4 regions of the Actinoplanes sp. NPDC051343 genome follow, and region 1 is predicted to be linked to each of the others. Evidence: riboswitches for the same ligand, from Rfam matches in the RefSeq annotation. Region 1 holds a riboswitch; each other region holds the start of a gene.
What was found. Region 1 has a riboswitch for cyclic di-AMP ahead of ACIA5C_RS17890 (NlpC/P60 family protein). Riboswitches for the same ligand answer to the same signal wherever they lie in the genome.
Positions count from the first base shown of each region.

Region 2: it holds a riboswitch for cyclic di-AMP, as region 1 does, so the genes downstream of both, ACIA5C_RS13815 (NlpC/P60 family protein) here and ACIA5C_RS17890 (NlpC/P60 family protein) in region 1, are expected to answer to the same signal.
Region 3: it holds a riboswitch for cyclic di-AMP, as region 1 does, so the genes downstream of both, ACIA5C_RS06465 (C40 family peptidase) here and ACIA5C_RS17890 (NlpC/P60 family protein) in region 1, are expected to answer to the same signal.
Region 4: it holds a riboswitch for cyclic di-AMP, as region 1 does, so the genes downstream of both, ACIA5C_RS31625 (transglycosylase family protein) here and ACIA5C_RS17890 (NlpC/P60 family protein) in region 1, are expected to answer to the same signal.

Region 1 is NZ_JBITEL010000005.1:79,256-83,928, reverse strand. It holds gene ACIA5C_RS17900 (SDR family NAD(P)-dependent oxidoreductase) at 1-646, opposite strand, end outside; gene ACIA5C_RS17895 (RNA polymerase sigma factor RpoD/SigA) at 1,217-2,218, shown strand; gene ACIA5C_RS17890 (NlpC/P60 family protein) at 2,282-3,214, opposite strand; cyclic di-AMP (ydaO/yuaA leader) riboswitch at 3,263-3,384, opposite strand; gene ACIA5C_RS17885 (DUF3817 domain-containing protein) at 3,602-3,934, opposite strand; gene ACIA5C_RS17880 (hypothetical protein) at 3,945-4,391, opposite strand; gene ACIA5C_RS17875 (DUF6158 family protein) at 4,449-4,673, shown strand, end outside.
Region 2 is NZ_JBITEL010000003.1:681,491-686,163, reverse strand. It holds gene ACIA5C_RS13830 (epoxide hydrolase family protein) at 1-714, opposite strand, end outside; gene ACIA5C_RS13825 (MarR family winged helix-turn-helix transcriptional regulator) at 768-1,211, shown strand; gene ACIA5C_RS13820 (M1 family metallopeptidase) at 1,230-2,573, shown strand; gene ACIA5C_RS13815 (NlpC/P60 family protein) at 2,629-3,627, opposite strand; cyclic di-AMP (ydaO/yuaA leader) riboswitch at 3,643-3,779, opposite strand; gene ACIA5C_RS13810 (M56 family metallopeptidase) at 3,902-4,673, opposite strand, start outside.
Region 3 is NZ_JBITEL010000001.1:1,445,182-1,449,854, forward strand. It holds gene ACIA5C_RS06460 (response regulator) at 1-1,159, shown strand, start outside; gene ACIA5C_RS06465 (C40 family peptidase) at 1,210-2,022, opposite strand; cyclic di-AMP (ydaO/yuaA leader) riboswitch at 2,029-2,166, opposite strand; gene ACIA5C_RS06470 (MurT ligase domain-containing protein) at 2,624-3,844, shown strand; gene ACIA5C_RS06475 (type 1 glutamine amidotransferase) at 3,834-4,544, shown strand; gene ACIA5C_RS06480 (TVP38/TMEM64 family protein) at 4,590-4,673, shown strand, end outside.
Region 4 is NZ_JBITEL010000010.1:299,497-304,169, forward strand. It holds gene ACIA5C_RS31620 (saccharopine dehydrogenase family protein) at 1-422, opposite strand, end outside; cyclic di-AMP (ydaO/yuaA leader) riboswitch at 629-795, shown strand; gene ACIA5C_RS31625 (transglycosylase family protein) at 797-1,471, shown strand; gene ACIA5C_RS31630 (YybH family protein) at 1,567-1,914, opposite strand; gene ACIA5C_RS31635 (LysR family transcriptional regulator) at 2,006-2,878, shown strand; gene ACIA5C_RS31640 (hypothetical protein) at 2,890-3,243, shown strand; gene ACIA5C_RS31645 (class I SAM-dependent methyltransferase) at 3,230-3,853, opposite strand; gene ACIA5C_RS31650 (nucleotide disphospho-sugar-binding domain-containing protein) at 3,919-4,673, opposite strand, start outside.

The DNA of each region.
Region 1 (4,673 bases):
CCGAAGCGTCCGAGGCCAGAAACAGGATGACCCGCGCGATCTCGTCCGGGGAGACCCACCTGCCGTGGTCGGCGTCCGGCTGATCGCGGCGGTTGGCCGGGGTGTCGATGATGCTCGGCAGCACCGTGTTGCAGCGCACACCCTGCTTGCGGTATTCGACCGCGACCGCACCGGCGAAGGCCAGGACAGCCGCCTTCGCCGTCACGTAGCCGGCCGCCCCGGCGAACGGGGAGACCGCCGCCCGCGACGACACGCACACGATCGAGCCGCCGCCCGCCGCCACCAGGTGTGGCAGGGCGCCCGAGGTCACCAGATAGGTCGGGCGCAGGTTACGGGTCAGCATGGCCTCGAAGTCCTCGACCGGGGTGTCGCCGACCAGCGCGCCCCCGCCGTATCCTCCGGCGACGTTGACCACGGCGCGCAGCGGCGCGTCATCCGCCCCGGCCGCGACGCGGACCGCGGCTTCGACCTCCGCCGCGACACTCAGATCGCTTTCGACGGCGATCGCGCCTTCCGCGAGGCGTCCCGCCGAACCCGGCCGCACCGGCGCGACCACGCGCCATCCGCCGGCCAGGAAGGCGGAGACGGTGGCGGCTCCCAGGCCACCCGTTCCGCCGGTGATCAGTGCGGTTCCCGGGGTGTTCATGCGGATCATCCGAGCACGCCGGCCCGCCCGCACGCCTGTGCTTTTCGTCACTGACCCATCGGGATGGCCGAACGGCTCCGAACCGTTGGCGAAAGGGTGGTCACCGGAAGAGGGAGTCACCCGGTCGGGCGAGTGAACTGCGGCGTCGCGTGCCGCATTGTGGCAGGTGGTCCCGTTCGGCAGTGTGACGGGATCTTTTGCTGAGGCCTTTTGTTTCAGGCTGTCAGCAACCGGTCGATGCTGCACGTGAACCTGGAGAGCCGGCTGGCCGTACAGGGTAGTGACGAGCATCCCAAGCCCCCGGTGATGCCCGTCGCTGTGACGGATGAGAGGCCGATGGTGTCATGGAGCCCACAACGGGTATGCGTCTGTGCGCGGAACTGAGCCGAGACGCGGTCAGAAAAGCCCGCTGCGGAGCCCTCCACAGCAAGTCTGCACTCGGCTCTCAGCTACCGCCCAGACATTCGTGACACTTTCGACCCACCAGCCGGAATCAAGCACTGGCCGCCATTTGTTGTGTAGATGTCAGCAACCGCAATGCACGAACCGCGGACGTTACGGGGCGCGCTGATGAACGCAGGTAACACCCGTAACGGGATTCGTGAAGGCAATGAGGGGACCGTGGGCAACGTGGAGAAGAACACCGTGATGCGGACCGACCAGGTCGCCGAGGAGCGCGACCTCGTCGGAGTCTACCTGCACGAGATCTCCCGGACGCCACTGTTGGATGCTGCCAGGGAGGTCGAGCTCTCCAAGGCAATCGAGGCGGGCCTCTATGCCGAGTTTCTTCTCGACTCTGGTGAGGTCCGGCGTGGTGTGAGCCGGGAAGAGCTGGAGCGCCTGGTCACCGAGGGCTCCAAGGCCAAGGACCTGTTCATCCGGGCCAACCTGCGGCTGGTCGTCTCGATTGCCCGGCGCTACGTGCGTTCGGGCATGCCGATGCTCGATCTGATCCAGGAGGGCAACACCGGTCTGGTCCGCGCGGTCGAGAAGTTCGACTACGAGCGCGGCTACAAGTTCTCGACGTACGCGACCTGGTGGGTTCGCCAGGCCATCAGCCGCGCGATCGCCCAGCAGGAGCGCACCGTCCGGCTGCCCGTGCACCTGGTCGAGGACGTCAACCGGATGCGCAACGTGACCCGTCAGCTCGTCCGTGAGCTGGGCGGCGACCCGGAGCCCGAGCAGATCGCGGCGTCTCTGGGCGTGACCGTCGAGCGGGTCAACGAGCTCACTCGCTGGGCCCAGGACACCGTCTCCCTGGACACGCCGGTCGGCGACGACGGCGACACCAACCTGGGTGACCTGGTGGCCGACAGCGACGCGCCGTCGCCGGAAGAGATCGTGCTGACCGCACTGGAGCGGCAGCGCATCGAGGGCCTGCTCAACCACCTCGACGACCGTTCGGCCGGCATCATGCGGGCGCGCTACGGGCTCGAGGACGGCCGGGAGCACTCGCTGACCGAGGTGGCTTCGCGCTTCTCGCTCAGCCGGGAGCGCATCCGCCAGCTGGAGATCCAGGCGTTGGGCCGGCTGCGTGAGCTCGCCCGGGCCGAGGGCCTGCAGGCCGCTTGAGCAACGACGTAAAAGGCCGGTACCCCGCGAGGGGTACCGGCCTTTTCTGCTACGTGGATCCGATCAGGTCACTCGGCCGTAGCCGTAGATCGGCATGCCACGGTTGATCGAGCGCTTGTCGACCGGTTCGCCCTCGCGCGGGGCGTCGATGATCTGGTTGTTGCCGACGTAGATGCCGACGTGCGCGAGGCTGTTGTAGAACACCAGGTCGCCGGGTTCGAGGTCGCCGCGGCTGATGTGCGCCACGTCACCCCACTGTGCGGCCGCGTTGTGCGGCAGCGAGTGACCCGCCGCCTTCCACGAGGCCATGGTGAGACCGGAACAGTCGTAGCTGCCCGGGCCGTCGGCGCCGAACACGTACGACGAGCCGATGGCGTTGAACGCGTACCGGACGGCGACGCCGGCGTCACCCGAAACGTTCGGGATCGAGCCGGTGTACTTGTGACCGGACTGCGTCGGACTGCCGTACGCCTGGGTCCGCTTCGCCTTGAGCGACTTGATGTCCTTCTCGATCTTGGCCTTGCGGGCCTTGATCTCGGCCAGCTGCGCCGCCTGCTTCTGCTGAGTCGACTTCAACTCGGTCTGCCGCTGGGCGAACGTCTGGGTCGTCTGGGTGAAGTTGTCGATGTCGCGCTGGTTGGACTGCTGGAGCTGATCGAGGAAGCCCATCTTCGCCATGAGGTCGCCGCTGTTGCCGTCCAGCAGGGCGCTCATCGGTCCGACCCGGCCCTGCACATAGGCAGTGGTGGCGATGGTGCCGACCTGCGCACTCGCATTCTGCAGGGCGGCCTTCGCCGGGGCCAGGGAAGCCTGGAGCTTCGTCAGATCGGACTGCGTCTTCTGGAGGCTGATGTTCATCGCGTTGTACGACTCGACGACAACCTCGAGTTGCTTGGACTGCGCGTCGATCTGCTTGGTCAGATCGCTTGTCGAGGGGCTCGCGTGTGCGGCTTGGGCACCGGTCAGGGTGACCGCGAATGCCGTCACCGCGATCACGAGCGCTCTCAGCCTCGTGCGGGGGTGTGGCACGGGTGTAGTGGCCTTTCTTCCGCTCGGCCGCCTACCGGGTTAGCTGACGGATTCGGGCGGGAAGAAGGCCCTACCGCTGACGCGGATTCACCCCAACGAACACGGTTCCCCGGCTCGTCACGACGCGCTTTCAACAACGCCCGGGGGAGAGCGCCAAACACGCCGTGATGATTAGGCAGCGTTGGCCGGCGCCACCGGAGGGTGTGGCTGCGGACCGAACCAACCGCACCAACCTATCGATGGGAAATTCAAAATCAAGTGCTATCCGAGTGAATTATGCCAATAGACCGGTATGTGTCGATGATCCCGATAACGCATTGTCATTCGGCATGAGCAACGCGTAGAACTGTAGGCTCAAACCGGACTTTTTGCCAGAGTCGCGTCGTCATTTTCAGTACGTGCCCAATCACGCGACACCTTCCGCTCGGTCCAGAACGAGAGGAACGGAATGGTGCCGGCCGCCATCACCAGAATCATCCGCAGGAAGGGCCAGCGAAGCCGGCGCGCGAGATCGAACGTGAGCGCCAGGTAGATCATGAAGAGGAAGCCGTGCGCCGGGCCGACGATCGCCACCACCGTGTCGTTACCGGCGGCGTACTTCAGCGGCATGCCGACGAGCACCAGCACGAGCAGGCCCACGCCGACGATCCAGGCGATGATCCGGTAACGAACGAGAGCTCCGTGCACTTCGACGTCCTTACTGTGTCCGCTCTTGCTCGACCCGCCTCGGGCCGGGGTAGTCGCCCGGCCGGGCGCCGGGATGCGCCGCCAGCCAGGCCAGGTAGTCGTTGTAGGCGTCCAGCTCGGGGTCGTCCTCGTTGGCCGCGGCCTTGACCGGGACCCGCACCGGCCGGCCGACCGTAACAGGCGCGCCTGGAAGCTTCCCGGCCGGCGCTGGGGGTTCGACGGGCGTCTCGGCAGGCTCCTCTCCATCGGGGCCCCGGCGGGCGACCTGCACCTCGCGGAACCAGAGGAAGACCACGAAACCCGCGAATATCGGCCATTCGAACGTGTAGCCCCAGCTCAGCGTGTTTCCGCCGGCGGCGCGGTCGAATTGCCACCAGCCCAGCGCGAGGAATCCCACGGTCAGGGCGAGGGCCAAAAGGTGCCGCGCGAGCCACGCGGGAGTCCACAGCCCCTTCATGCCTTTGAGCGTACAAGTGGGGGTTTGTTGATCGTCTGAGCGGGCACCCGCAGAGTCATGACTGACGCAACGCAGGCCGATGTCTTCGAGATCGGCATCGATCCGGCCGAGCTCACCGAGGACGACCTCCTCCGTGAGCTGTCCAGCCTCTATCGGACCCGGCTGAGCACGCTGCGGCACGGCCCCGACGCCGCGCTGGCCAACCACTTCAAACGCACCGCCGCGCTGGAGACCGAGTACGTGGTCCGGCACCCCGGCCGCGAGGTCGACCCGAGCCGCCTC
Region 2 (4,673 bases), on a different contig from region 1:
CCCCAGGTAGGCCAGTAATCCGGCCGGGGAGTCGTTCAGCGCGTACGCGATCGTCTGCGGGGCGGCCGCGAACTGCCACTGGTGCGGATGCCGGGTGCCGGCCATCGCCAGCGTGCGCTCGAGGCGGGCCCGGTCCTGCTCGGAGAGCCCGTCAGGCGCGCCGCGCGTCGGCAGATAGTTGACGTGCACGCCGACCACGCGATCGGGCGCGATCGCGCCGAGCAGCCGCGAGATGCCCGAGCCCCAGTCACCGCCGTGAGCGCCGTAGCGCTGGTAGCCGAGCCGGTCCATCAGCGTGGCCCAGGCCCGCGCGACCCGCTCCTGCCCCCATCCGGTCGCGGTGGTCGGCCCGGAGAAGCCGAAGCCCGGTATCGCCGGTACCACGAGGTGGAACCGCTGGTTGAGCAGCGGGATCAGGTGCCGGAACTCGGCCGTCGACCCGGGCCATCCGTGGGTGAGGATCAGTGGCAGGGCGTCCGGGTCGGGTGCGCGGTAGTGCTCGAAATACACGTTCTGCCCGTCGATCGTGGTGACGTACCCGTCGGCGGAGAACGCGATGCCGGGCCAGCGGTCGGCGAGGGCACGGACCCGCTCGGCCGGGATGCCGTACGACCATCCGACGCCGGGCAGTTCGTCGGGCCAGCGGGTGCGGCCGAGGCGGTCCTCGAGGTCGTCGAGGTCGGACGCGGAGGGGCGGTACCGGAATTCGTTCATACACCTAACGTTAGTATCACTAACGTTAGGCGTGCAAATGTTACTCTGGCGATGTGGATCACCTGCCGAGCTGGCTACTCACCCAGACCGCCGCCCAGGCGCACCGCCTGGTCAGCGAAGGCTTCGCCAAGGTCGGAGCGCGCGGCTACCACTACCGGCTGCTCAGCTCACTGATCGAGGACGGGCCGGCGAGCCAGGCCGCGCTCGGACGGCGTACCGGAATCCACCTGAGCGACATGGTCGCCGCGCTGAATGAGCTCGAAGCCGGAGGTTTTGTCTCCCGGGCTCTGGACCCGGCCGACCGCCGGCGCAACGTCATCACCGTGACCACGTCCGGCCGGCAGCGGGCGGCCCAGCTGGAACACAGCGCTCAGGAGGTCCAGGAAGTCCTCCTGCAACCGCTCGACGAAGCCGAACGGGGCCAGCTCAGCGCGCTCCTGAGCAAGCTTCTCGACCATCACCGACAAGGGATTCCCCCGTTGCCCGGCGACGAGTGAGACATCCATGCTCGTCGAATGATTAGACGAGCGTTACCGGCCCTGCTCGCCCTCGCCGGCACGATGCTGGCGGCACCGGCCACCCCGGCGCGGGCGGCCGCGACGGACACCACCCGCACGCCGGCGACCCCGGCCTACACGATCAGCCTGACCAGCAACGCCACCGGTGGCACCTGGACCGGGCACGAGGGCGTCACCTTCAGCAACGCCTCGGCGACCCCGCTGACCGAGGTCTACCTGCGGCTCTGGGACAACGCGCACGGCTCCTGCCCGTCCACCCCGATCGCGCTCACCAACGTCACCGGCGGTACGGCCTCGGCGCTTACCGTGAACTGCACCGCCATGAAGATCACCCTGCCCGCTCCGCTGGCCCAGGGTGCGAGCGGCAGCATCGGCTTCGACCTGTCGATCACCGTCACGGCGGGCGTCGACCGGTTCGGGCACGACGGCAGCTACTACTTCATCGGTAACGCGCTGCCTGTGCTGGCGATCCGGGACGGCGCCGGCTGGCATCTCGACCCGTACACCGACAACGGTGAGTCGTTCTACGCCCTGAGCAGCGACTACACGGTCATGCTGGACCATCCGACGTCGATGGCGGTGCCCGCGACCGGCTCGTCGACCGACCGGGCCGGCACCAGCGGCCGTACGATCACCACCGCCGTCGGCACGAAGGTGCGCGAGTTCGCCTGGGCGGCCGGCCCGTTCGTGAAGACGACCGGCACCACCGCGGGCGGCGTCAAGGTCAACGTCTACCGGGTCAGTTCGGTCAGTGCCGCCAACGCGAGTTCGATGCTCGGCACGGCGACGTCGGCGCTCGATGCCCATTCCGGGCGGTTCGGCGCCTATCCGTACGCCGAGGCCGACGTGGTCCTGGACAACGGGTTCTGGTTCGGCGGCATGGAGTATCCCGGGTTCGTGCTCGACGTGGTCAGTTCGACCGCGCTCGCCCACGAACTGGCCCACCAGTGGTTCTACGGGATCGTCGGCGACGACGAATACAACACGCCGTGGCTGGACGAGGGCTTCACCGACTACGCCACCGACCTGTACTTCAACAAGACCGGGTCGGGCTGCGGGATCACGTGGCAGTCGAGCGCCGAGCGGCTCACCAACTCGATGGCCTACTGGGACGCGCATTCGAGCCGCTACAGCACCGTCGTCTACGGCTACGGCAAGTGCACGCTGCACGACCTGCGGCGCCTGATCGGCACGACCGCGATGACGAACCTGCTCAAGTCGTACGCCGCGTCGCACTGGTACGGCGTCTCGACGGTCGCCGACTTCAAGGCCGCCGCCCAGGCCGCGGCCGGCTCGACCGACCTCACCTCGTTCTGGTCGACCCACCGCGTCGACGGCTAGGCACAGCAAACGGGGGACGCCATTGGCGTCCCCCGAAGCAACTTGCCTGCCTCGGTCAGCCCGGACGCCGGTAACCGGCGATCGGACCGACGTTGTCCATCACCGCCATCCGCACATGGTCACCCGTGTGCGGAGCATGCACCACTTCACCACCACCGATGTAGATGGCCACGTGGTGCAACGAACCAGGGAAGAAGAACACCAGGTCACCTGGCTGCAAATCTCCCCGGCTGACCGGCTTGCCCTCGTTCCACTGGTCTTTCGTGTAGTGGTCGAGGGTCACGCCCACGGTCGCCCACGCCTCTTTGGTCAGGCCGGAGCAGTCGTACGTGCTCGGGCCGTCCGACCCGAAGACGTACGGCTTGCCGATCAGCGAGCACGCCTTGCGCGCCGCCTTACCGCCGTCGTCGTTGGTGTAGGTGACCGGGCACGGCCCGATCCGCAGGGGTCCGGTGTCGCCACCGGACGCCCCGTACGCCTTGATGCGCAGCTTCTGCAGCGCATCGATCTTCACATTGATGGCCTTCTTCTTCTGCGCCAGATCGGCATCGCGCGCGGCGATGGAGTTGGTCAGAAGCTGGAGGTCATTCTTGGATTTGGCGTACTGGTCGCGCAGCTTGGCGACGCCGGCGATCTGCGCCTGCTGGTGCCGGGCAAGCTGGTCCAGAAGGGTCAGCTTGTCGGTCAGCTGGTTCGTCGACCCGCTCATCAACATGGCACTGACCGCGCTCGGCGAACCTTGCTTGTACGCGTCAGTGGCCAGGCCGCGAACCGAGGACAGGGCGACGTCCACCTGTACCTGGAGCGGGGTGAGCTGGTTGGTGAGCTTCTTCAGCTGAGCCTGGTTCTTGATCAATTTGCCGTGCACGTCGTTGTACAGCTCGATGATCGGCTCTAGCTGATTCCACTGGGTGTCGATCTGCGCCTCGACGCTGGACGGCGAGGGCGTCGCGAGTGCCGCGGTGGCCGGTGCGGTGACAACTACGCCGGCCGCGGCGACGAGGCAGAGCAGGCTGCGCAGCATTACGGCGCGGCGCGCCCCGTTCCGTTTCACGTTACGTGCGTCGTCCTTTCTTCCCTCATCCGCCGATCGGGTTAGCTGACGGGTTCGAGCGGGAAGCGCGCCCGGCCGCGAGATGCACGGCTTCACCCCAACTGCTCGGGTCCCCGGTTCGTCAAGGCACGACGATTAGGCGGTGGTCCGTCAGATCGGCCGGATGGACGATGGGGGGCTGCCGGACCGGGCACCACCGTACTCCCGATCATTGCCTTAACTGAAGCCGACGCGACGGGGAAACTGCTTGCATGCCGACAGCCACTCAGAGTGACTAGAACGGCCACTCCTCCAGCGCCCGGTCGAGCCAGGGCACGACCAGGATGACGGTGGGTAGTACCAGCAGGGCGGCCGCGGCTAGTCCCGCGACAAGACTCAGGCCGGGCGACTCGGGGCGCGGCGCCGACAGCCGGTCCAGTCTCCGGCGACGCGCGTCACCCCACGGGTCGGCCCGGGCGTCCTCCGCCAGAGGGACCGCATCGGTCAACCTTTCCAGCGCGGCCCGCAGGGCCGCGGGGCCCGCGACGCGCCGTGCGGCATCGTCGGCCACCATCTCCAGAAGCAGATGTACGGCGTCCAGAGGCACCCGGCTTCGCAGCGGTGGCGGCACCGCGCGGTAGAAGGCGGTGAACGACTCCATCACCACGTCGTGGTGGTGCCGCAGATGGGTCTGCTCGTGGGCGAGCACCGCGTCGACCTGCGCCCGGTCGAGCACCTGCAGCACACCGTCGCTGAGCACGACCCGCGGCTCGCGCCCGGGCACGCAGTAGGCCAGCGGCAGCGCGCCCTCGAGCACCCGCAGGTGGTCCGGGCCGAACTCGTGGCGCCGCTCGGCCCGGTCGAGCAGGTCGACCAGCAGGCGGTGGCGCTCGCGGCGGGCCCGCGAGCGCCGGGTCACGCCCCAGAGCGAGATCAGCAGCCGGGCGACGATCACGGCGGCGACGGCCAGGGCGATCAACAGGGCGCCGGCCACGACCGGCTTACGGGAGCCGTACGCCCGGGTGAGCTCCTCGGGCACCGCGAGCACGACGCCGAGCGCGCTCAGC
Region 3 (4,673 bases), on a different contig from region 1:
CCACATCGACGCCCGCGGCCTCAAGCGGCAGCTCGACCACCTGCGCCGGCTCGACAGCCTGGGCCAGCTGATCGGCGGCATCTCGCACGACTTCAACAACCTGCTCACCGTCGTGGCCGGCTCGGCCGACATGATCCTCTCGACCACCCCCGAGGACGAGCAGCACCACCAGCTGGCGAAGGACATCATGGAGGCCGTCTCGACCGGACGGACCCTCACCCATCAGCTGCTGGCCTTCGGCCGCAGCGACGGCAACCGGCCGGAGATCATCCCGATTCCCGACCTGCTCACCGACGTGCAATCGCTCTTTTCCCGTACGCTCGGCGAGCACATCGGCCTCGACCTGGCGTTCGGAGCCGACGTCTGGCCGGTGCGCGCCGAGCGCGGGCCGCTGGAGCAGGCGCTGGTCAACGTGGCGGCGAACGCGCGCGACGCCATGCTGCACGGCGGCATGGTGCGGGTGGCGGCGACCAACGAGGTGCACGAGTCCGGCGCACCGCCCGAGGGGGCACCGACCGGCCGCGTCGTCCACCTGGTCATCACCGACACCGGCAGCGGCATGACCGACGAGGTGCGGTCGCGGGCGCTCGAGCCGTTCTTCACCACCCGTCCGACCGCGGCCGGGCTAGGCCTGGCGACCACGGCCGGCATCGTGCAGGGCATCGGCGGGCACATCGAGCTCGAGTCGAAGCCGCGCATCGGCACGACCGTGCACCTTTATCTCCCGGCGGCCGAGGAACGCCCGGCGTCAGCCGGCGAGCGGCAGGGCGCGCCCTCGGTGATCGGCCGGGTGCTTATCGTCGAGGACCAGCCCGAGGTGGCCCAGCTGGTGCAGCGGCTGATCGAGCCGGCCGGCTACGCGATCACGGTGGCAACCGACGCGCTGACGGCGGTCACCCAGGTGGCGGCCGGGGCGCATCCCGACCTGCTGATCACCGACGTGGTGATGCCGACGATGACCGGGCCGGAGCTGGCGTCGGCGCTACGTACGCACCACCCGGATCTGCCGGTGCTCTACATGTCGGGGTACACGGCGGCGTCGCTCGGGCCGCAGCTGACCCTCGACGAGAACAGCATGCTGATCGAGAAGCCGTTCACCCGGTCGACGCTGCTCGGGGCGATCCGTACGCTCTGCGGGCCGCAGCCACCGCGGCCCTAGATGTAGAAGAGGCGTGGGCGAACCGCCCACGCCTCTTTCGCTTACGATCGTCAGACCATGCGCCGTACGACGTAGTTGCTGCCGTAGATCTTGTGCTTGCCGACGCGGGCTCCCGTGTGCGGGGAGTCGTACATGTAGCCGTTGCCGGCGTAGATCGCGGCGTGGTAGCCGTACGAGCCCGAGCGGAAGACGATCAGGTCACCGACCTTCTTGCTGCCCTTGCTCACTGCCTTGCCGTAGTGCTGCTGCGAGTTCGCCTTGTGCGGCAGCGACTTGCCCGCGGCCTTCTTGTAGACGTACTTGGTGAACCCGGAGCAGTCGAACCGCTTCGGACCCGCCGCGGCGAACTTGTAGAGCGCGCCGGTGTGCGCCTTCGCCTCGGACAGGATCTGCGCCCCGCTGTGCTTGACCTTCACGTACAACCGGCTCGCCGTGGCGGACGTGTAGCCGCTGCTGGCGATGTAGGTGGTCCGGAAGTAGCCGTTGACGAGGGGCTTGGCGTAGATGGTCGCGGTGCCGTTCTTGCCGACGGCGGCCGACGACCAGTTCTGCCACTTGCCGTTGCGGTACGCCTGGAGGCGCACCCGCCCGTACGTGATCACCTTGCCGTTCTTCGGGTTGATCAGCTTGGTGGTCACCCGCACCTTCGATCCCCAGGCAACGCTGGAGGTGTTGACCGAATCGCGGATTGTGGGCTTGACCTTGGCGACCGTCGCGGTCTGCTGCGTCACGACCGGGGTGGCGGCACTCGCCGCCTGCGTCGAGATCAGCTGGCCTGCGCAAAGGCACAGACCCAGGGACAGCGCGGCGGTACCGGTGCCGACGGACAGCCGACGGCGCCGGCTCGAGGTGTGCTCGTGCACGGTAAGGGATTCCCTCCGGCACGCCTGCGAGGTTAGCTGTCGGGTTCGGGCGGGAAGGTGTGCCCGGCCGCGTCGCCGCGGCTTCACCCCGAGGTTGCCCCGTTGCCCGCCACCGGAGCGGGTGGCGCGGAGCGGACCGGAAATGGGTCCCCCGTCCCTGCCCCCGTATGCCTTTGTGGTCGTACTTACATGACGGTCGCGTCTTCCGGCCCGGGGCAGGGCTCGGCGTGAGCCTGGAAGCAGCGACCGGCGAGCGGATGCCCACCGGCGGAAACCTTCCTATCCGAATTTTTTGATGATCGTCGGGCGCCAAATCGTGACGCTCGGTAATTGTCGATCGAGGCCCTGTCCCATTTGCCATTGACCGAGAACATTTGCCGCGACGGGTAGTGGGCACACGATTACGCATTGACGAGAATCCGGCGTGAACCAGAACACACAATTGCTCCATACAGGATTGTCTATTCCCGTCCGAAAACCCTCTACCGGCGGAAACGTCGTCACCCGTTCGATGTAGGCCGGTTCAGCGCCTCGCCCTCCCCACCGACAACTCGACGTAACCTCCGATTCCGGTACCCTCGCTGGCGTGACGGACCAGAAATTGCCCCTGCGGGCCAAGGTCGCGACCTCGGTGTCGAAGACAGCGGCCGCGCTCTCCCGGGCCGCCGGCCGCGGCGACGGCTCGGTCATCGGCGGCTGGATCGGTCTCAAGATCGATCCGGAGCTGTTGACGCACCTGGCCGCCGGGCGGTCGATCGCACTGGTGTCCGGCACCAACGGCAAGACCACGACGACCCGGCTGACCGCCGCCGCAATGGAGGTGCTCGGCCCGGTCGCGACCAACTCGTTCGGCGCCAACATGCCGACCGGGCACACGTCGGCGCTGGCCAAGGCCGGCGCGACACCCTTCGCGGTGCTCGAGGTCGACGAGCACTACCTGGCCCGGGTGATCGAGGAGACGCACCCGCGGGTGGTGGCTCTGCTCAACCTCTCCCGCGACCAGCTCGACCGGGCCAAGGAGGTGGCGATGATGGCGCAGATGTGGAAGACCGCGCTCGCCGCCCACCAGGACGTCAAGGTGGTCGCCAACGCCGACGACCCGATGGTGGTCTGGGCCGCCGGCGGCAGTCCCTACGTCGTGTGGTTCAGTGCCGGCCAGCGCTGGCTCGACGACTCCTTCGTCTGCCCGCAGAGCGGCCACCCGATCGAGCGGCACCAGGGCGACTGGTGGTGCACCGGCTGCCCGCTGCGCCGGCCCCGCGCCCACTGGCAGGTCGAGGAGGAGGGTGTCGTCGACCCGCGCGGCGACTGGCACCTGGTCAAGCTCCAGCTGCCCGGCACGGTCAACATCGGCAACGCGGCGACCGCGCTGGCCGTCGTGGCCGAGTTCGGCGTCCACCCGCTCAAGGCTCTGCCCTACCTGGCCACCGTCACCTCGATCGCCGGGCGGTACGCCCAGGTCGACCGCGACGGGCGCAACATCCGGTTGCTCCTGGCGAAGAACCCGGCCAGCTGGCTCGAGGCGTTCGACATGGCCGAGATCGCGCCCACCCTGCTCTCGATCAACGCCCGCGACCCCGACGGGCTCGACACGTCCTGGCTCTACGACGTCGACTTCTCGCCGCTGCGCAACCGCCCGGTGCTGATCACCGGCGACCGGGCGTACGACCTGGCGGTGCGGCTCGAAGTGAACGGTGTGCCGTTCCGGCACGTGACCAGTTTCGACGAGGCGCTCCAGGCGGTCCCGCCCGGTCGTCTCGAGGTGATCGCCAACTACACGGCGTTCCAGGACATCCGAGCGGAGTTGGACCGTGTCAACTGAGTCCCTGCGGATCGTGTGGATCTACCCCGATCTGCTGTCGACCTACGGCGACCGGGGCAACATGCTCATCCTCGCCCGGCGGGCCCAGATGCGGGGCATCCCGGTCGAGGCGTACGAGGTGCGTTCCGACCAGCCGATGCCGTCCAGCGCCGACATCTACCTGATCGGCGGCGGCGAGGACGGCCCGCAGGCGCTCGCCGCCCAGCGGCTGATCGCCGACGGCGGCGTGCACCGGGCGGTCAGCCAGGGCGCGGCGGTGCTCGCGATCTGCGCCGGCTACCAGCTGTTCGGGCACTCGTTCTTCGCCAAGGGCGCCAAATGCCCCGGCCTCGGCCTGCTCGACCTCTACTCCGACCGGGGCGAGACCCGGGCGGTCGGCGAGCTGCGGGGCGACATCGACCCGCGACTCGGGCTGCCCCCGCTGACCGGCTTCGAGAACCACGGCGGCCGCACCCACCTTGGGCCCGGGGTCTCCCCGCTGGCCCGGGTCACGGCCGGCATCGGCAACGACAGCCAGACCGAGGGCGCATGGCACGGCAAGATCCTGGGCACCTACTCCCATGGGCCGGCGCTCGCCCGCAACCCAGCTATAGCCGATCTGCTACTGCGCTGGGCGATCGGTGCGGATAGCCTTTCACCCGTTGACGACACATGGGCCGAACGGCTCCGCAGGGAACGGCTCGCCGCGGCGAGCGCCTGACAGCAGAGACCCTGAACCGACAATGAGTTAGGGCGGTAAGCCTGCATGACGGACACGATGATCGCGCCTGCACCGGTTGTTTCCGCCTCCCCGTCCCCCTCCTCGCTGGGGTGGAAGAGGCGGCTGATC
Region 4 (4,673 bases), on a different contig from region 1:
TCGAAGCCGCAGGCGTGCACGATGCGGGCGCCGGTGCGGCGGGCCATGTCGTGGTTGGCGTCGATGCTGTCGCGGACGAAGAGCACCTCGCCGGTCAGGTCGGCGTAGTCGGTGCCCACCGCAGCGCAGACCGCGGCCAACCGGCGGCCGTATCTCAGGTACGGCCCGACCGTGGTGACGACCACCCGGGTGGAGGTGGCGAGCCGGGACAGGGCGGCTTCGTCGGAGGCGTCGGCGACCACGATCGGCCAATCGACGCCCAACTCGGTCTTGACCGAAGTGAGCTTCGTCTCCGAACGGCCGGCCAACGCGATCCGGGCGCCGACAGGGGCGTACGCGGCCAGATGACGGGCGACGAGGGCGCCGGCGAAGCCGGTGGCGCCGTAGACGACGACATCGTGCTCGCGGGTGGGCTGGGTCATAGTTGCCGATTCTGCATCAGACAAAGCGACATGGAGTCGAAGGTTACCGACTGGTAATTTAAGGACTCCACATATCGGTCATACTCGTCCTAAAGAAAGATCAAATAGGTCAATTACTGAGAACAAGGTCACCTTAACTTGGCGGTCGCCGAATTCGTCCGGCTAGGTTCGGTCGGGTCCGCCATCGTGGACACCGTGGGCGGATCGCCGAGTCCTTGCCGCCGCCCGACGGAAATTGACCCAAGGCATGGAGCGGGGGACCCAAAAGTTCCTCGGCGCGCTGGTGCGCGCCTCGGGGTGAAGCCGCCAACCGCGGCCGGGCACCTCAGCCCGAACCCGACAGCTGACCTCGCAGGCGTGGAGGAATTTCTGTCATGGCACAGATTCGAAAGCATGCCCGTATTGCCCTCGGCATCACCGCCGCGGGCGTGGCGGGCACCGCCGCCCTGCTCGGGCCGGCCTCGCCGGCGCAGGCGTCCAGCGTGAACTGGGACGCCGTCGCGCAGTGCGAGTCCGGTGGTAACTGGAGCATCAACACGGGCAACGGCTTCTACGGTGGCCTGCAGTTCACCAAGGGCACCTGGAAGGCGTACGGCGGCGGCAAGTACGCCAGCACGGCCAACAAGGCGAGCCGGTCGGAACAGATCGCGATCGCCGAGAAGGTTCTGCGGGGCCAGGGCATCGGCGCCTGGCCGGTGTGCGGCAAGAAGGGCGGCTCGACCAAGCATTACTCGGGCAGCAACACCAGCGGCTCGCACAGCGAGTCGCACAGCTCGAAGTCGCACAGCACCAAGTCGAGCAACACCTCGAAGTCGGTGACCCACAAGTCGTCGAAGTCGAGCCAGCACAAGGCGACCACCAACCGGGTCGTCCGGTCGGCGTCGGTCAAGGCGACCGGCAAGACCTATGTGGTGCGTTCGGGCGACACGCTGTCGGCCATCGCCTCGCGCTATCAGGTCAAGGGCGGCTGGCACTCGCTGGCCAAGCTCAACAGCGGCATCATCAACGACCCGAACCTGATCTTCCCCGGTCAGCGGATCGCGCTCTGAGCTAGATAGTTTCACCGCACCAACCCCTGTGCCCCGTTCCCCGTGCGCTGTGGTGGTGCCATTGCCCCCGTCGGCACCACCACAGCGACACCGCCTCATCGACTGCCCGGGGTGACGAACTCGGGCTGGTCGAGCACCCGCAGCCACGAGCCGTCGGCCTGGCGGCGCACCACCTGCGCACGGGCACCGGAGCCGTCACGCGGCGGCGTCGAGGTCAGGGCGAGGTCGCCGCTTATCAGCGTCGGCAATGGCTGCTCGGGCTTGATCTCCGGCATCTTGGGCAACAGCTCGGCCCATAGCTTCTCGATCGCGGCTCGGCCGACGGTCTGGCCGCCGGGAGGGTAGGCCATGACCGCGCCTTCCTCGTAGAGCTCGGCCAGGCCGGCCGCGTCTCTGGCGTTGGCCCGCTCGACGAAGAGGCGGGTCAGGTCTTCGGGCTTCATGGCCTTCTGTCGTTCGTTCATGACGCCACCCTTCCGCGGTCGGCCTCAGCAGTCCAACAGATGGTTCTTGTCGTAACTAGAATCTGTGGTTATGGAACTTCGCCAGCTCGAGTACTTCGCCGCGGTCGCCGACGAGGCCAACTTCACCCGCGCGGCAGCCCGGGTGCGAATCAGCCAATCCGGGGTGAGTGCGCAGGTCAAAGCCCTGGAAAAGGAGCTCGGGGCGGAGCTCTTCGACCGGTCCGGGCGCACCGCCCGCCTCACCGAGGCGGGGCGCGAGGCCCTGCCGTACGCGAAAGCCGCGCTGGACGCCGCGGCCGGCCTGAGGCAGACCGTCGACCAGGTTCAGGGGCTGGTGCGCGGCCACCTGACGATCGGCATGGTGATCGGCTGTGAGGTGAAGCCGCTCTTCGCCGCCCTGGCCGCCTTCCACCGCGCGCATCCGGCCATCGAACTCGAGCTGGCCGAGGACAACTCCGACCAGTTGGTGACCGGCGTGCGGGTCTCGCTCTACGACATCGCGCTGGTCGGTCTGGCCGGCGACGCCCCGGAGCATCTGGCTTCCCACGTCATCGCCCGGGAAGGGCTTATCGCATTGGCCCCGCCCGATTCAGAACTCGCCGGCCGGGACGCGGTTTCCGTCGAGGAGCTCACCGCGTACCCGCTCGTCACCCTGCCGGAAGGCACCGGCATCCGTGCCGTTTTCGACGAAGCCTTCCTGTCGCAGGGTCTGATCCCCGATCTCGCGCTCGCCGCATCGGCGCCCGGCGCCGTGGCGAGTCTCGCCGCCCGCGGTTTCGGCGTGGCGGTCCTGAGCGAATCGATGGCCGCCGACTTTCCGGATCTGAAAGCGGTGCCGATCACCGGAGTCCCGATTGCCGCCCTGCTCGCGCTCGTTTGGCGCCCTCGGGTCAGCGCGGCGCTGGAAGCGCTCCTGCCGCATTTGAAAGCGGCGTTCGGCTAATCTGACGAACCGTGTCCGTCTCGATTCGTGAGCAACTCCGCCAAGCCCTGCCCGCCGCGATGAAGGCCCGCGATCGGCTCGCCGTCGGCGTGCTGCGGTCCACGCTGGCCGCCATTGACAACGCGGAAGCCGTCGTCCCGGCCGAGACCAAGGGCCTCGCAATCGAGCAGTCGCCAATCGGTGTCGGTGCCGCCGAGGCCGAACGCCGGGTGCTCTCCCCCGACGACATCGCGCAGATCGTGCGCGATGAAATCGCCTCCCGCGAAGAGGCCGCCGCCGATTACGACCGGGCCGGGCACGCCGATCGGGCCGCCCAGTTGCTCGACGAGGCCCGCTTTCTCGGCGAATTCCTCACGGTTTCCTAGCGCTGATCCGCTCGACCGTGCCCGCCTTGAGCCGCTCCGATTCCTCGATGACGAGCCCGGCCTGCTCGACGACCGGCCGCGGCCGCCGCGTCATGTGCTCGCCCCCGTGCGGAATCGTGTAGATCTCCATCAGTCGCTGACCGGCCCGGATCGGCCACCAATTGCTGCCGATGTGGTCGAGCAGCAGCAGCCGGCCGCCTGGCCGCAGCACCCGGCGCATCTCCAGAACGGCCGCGCGCTCATCGGGCACCGCACACATGGCCAATGTGGACACCACCGTGTCGAAAGTGCCGTCGCCGAACGGCAGCGCCTCCACGTCGGCCTCCTTCAGCTCGATCGGCGCATTGATCGCAGCCGATCGGGAACGAGCCCGCGCCAGCATTTCCGGACTCAGGTCAACGCCGGTCAGGCGAGTGCCGGGCGGATAGAGGCCGAGGTTGAGGCCGGTGCCGACGGCGACCTCGAGAACGTCGCCGCGGGCCCGCGAGCACACCCATTCACGGCCGCCTCGGAATTGGTAGCGCTCCAGAAGACGCATGGCCCGGTCGTAGCGCGGGGCGACGTCGTCCCAGAAGCGACGGGACTTGGCGGTCGGGTCTTCGACGTTCATCGGAACCTCCCGGTCGTCCTCCATGACATCAGAGCGGCGCCATCGAGGCGGTCCGTGCGAACGATTCAGCCTCGGACGAGCTTCTCGAGCTCAGGCACCACTTCAGACGGCGGCGGCATTTCGGCGATCTCGATGGCGACCTCCTGAGCCGCCGCGCGCAGCGATTCGTCGGTCAGCAAACGGGTCAGGTCGGCGGCGCCGATCGCCTTGGCATCGACGGCAAATCCGGCTCCGCGGTCGGCCAGCATTCGCGCGTTGTAACGGCGGTCGCCCGCTCCCGGGGTGGTCAATTGCGGGACCCCGGCGACCAGCCCGCCGAGCACACTCCCCGCCCCGGAGTGGTGAATGAAGGCGGCGGCATGCGGCAGGGCCCGGTCGAGGGGGATCCGGTCGACGGCCCGCACATTCGCGGGAAGGCCGGTTGCCTTCGCCGGCCGCACCAGAACGAATTCGGCATCGACGGACGTCGCTGCCGCTATGACGGCTGGCATCGGGTCGCCGTCGTTCGGCCCCTTCAGCGTGCTCCGGCTGACCAGCACCCGCGGCCGGTCGCCCGGCGTCAGCAACCAGTCCGGGATCGAGCCGCCGCCGGAGAACGGAACCGGCCGCATCGGAACCGCACCCGGCAATGGGCCGCCGCGCAGACTGGCCGGGGTCACCGCGATCGTCAGCTCCGGATTGGGAATGTCGAACTTGGCCAGCACCGACGACCCGGTCACGCCCTTGAACAGTTCGGTGGCCGGCCACAGCGTGTTTTCCTGCAGCACCGACGGAATTGACAACCGTCCGGCCACGACCGCCCCGGCCTCGGCCAGCGGTT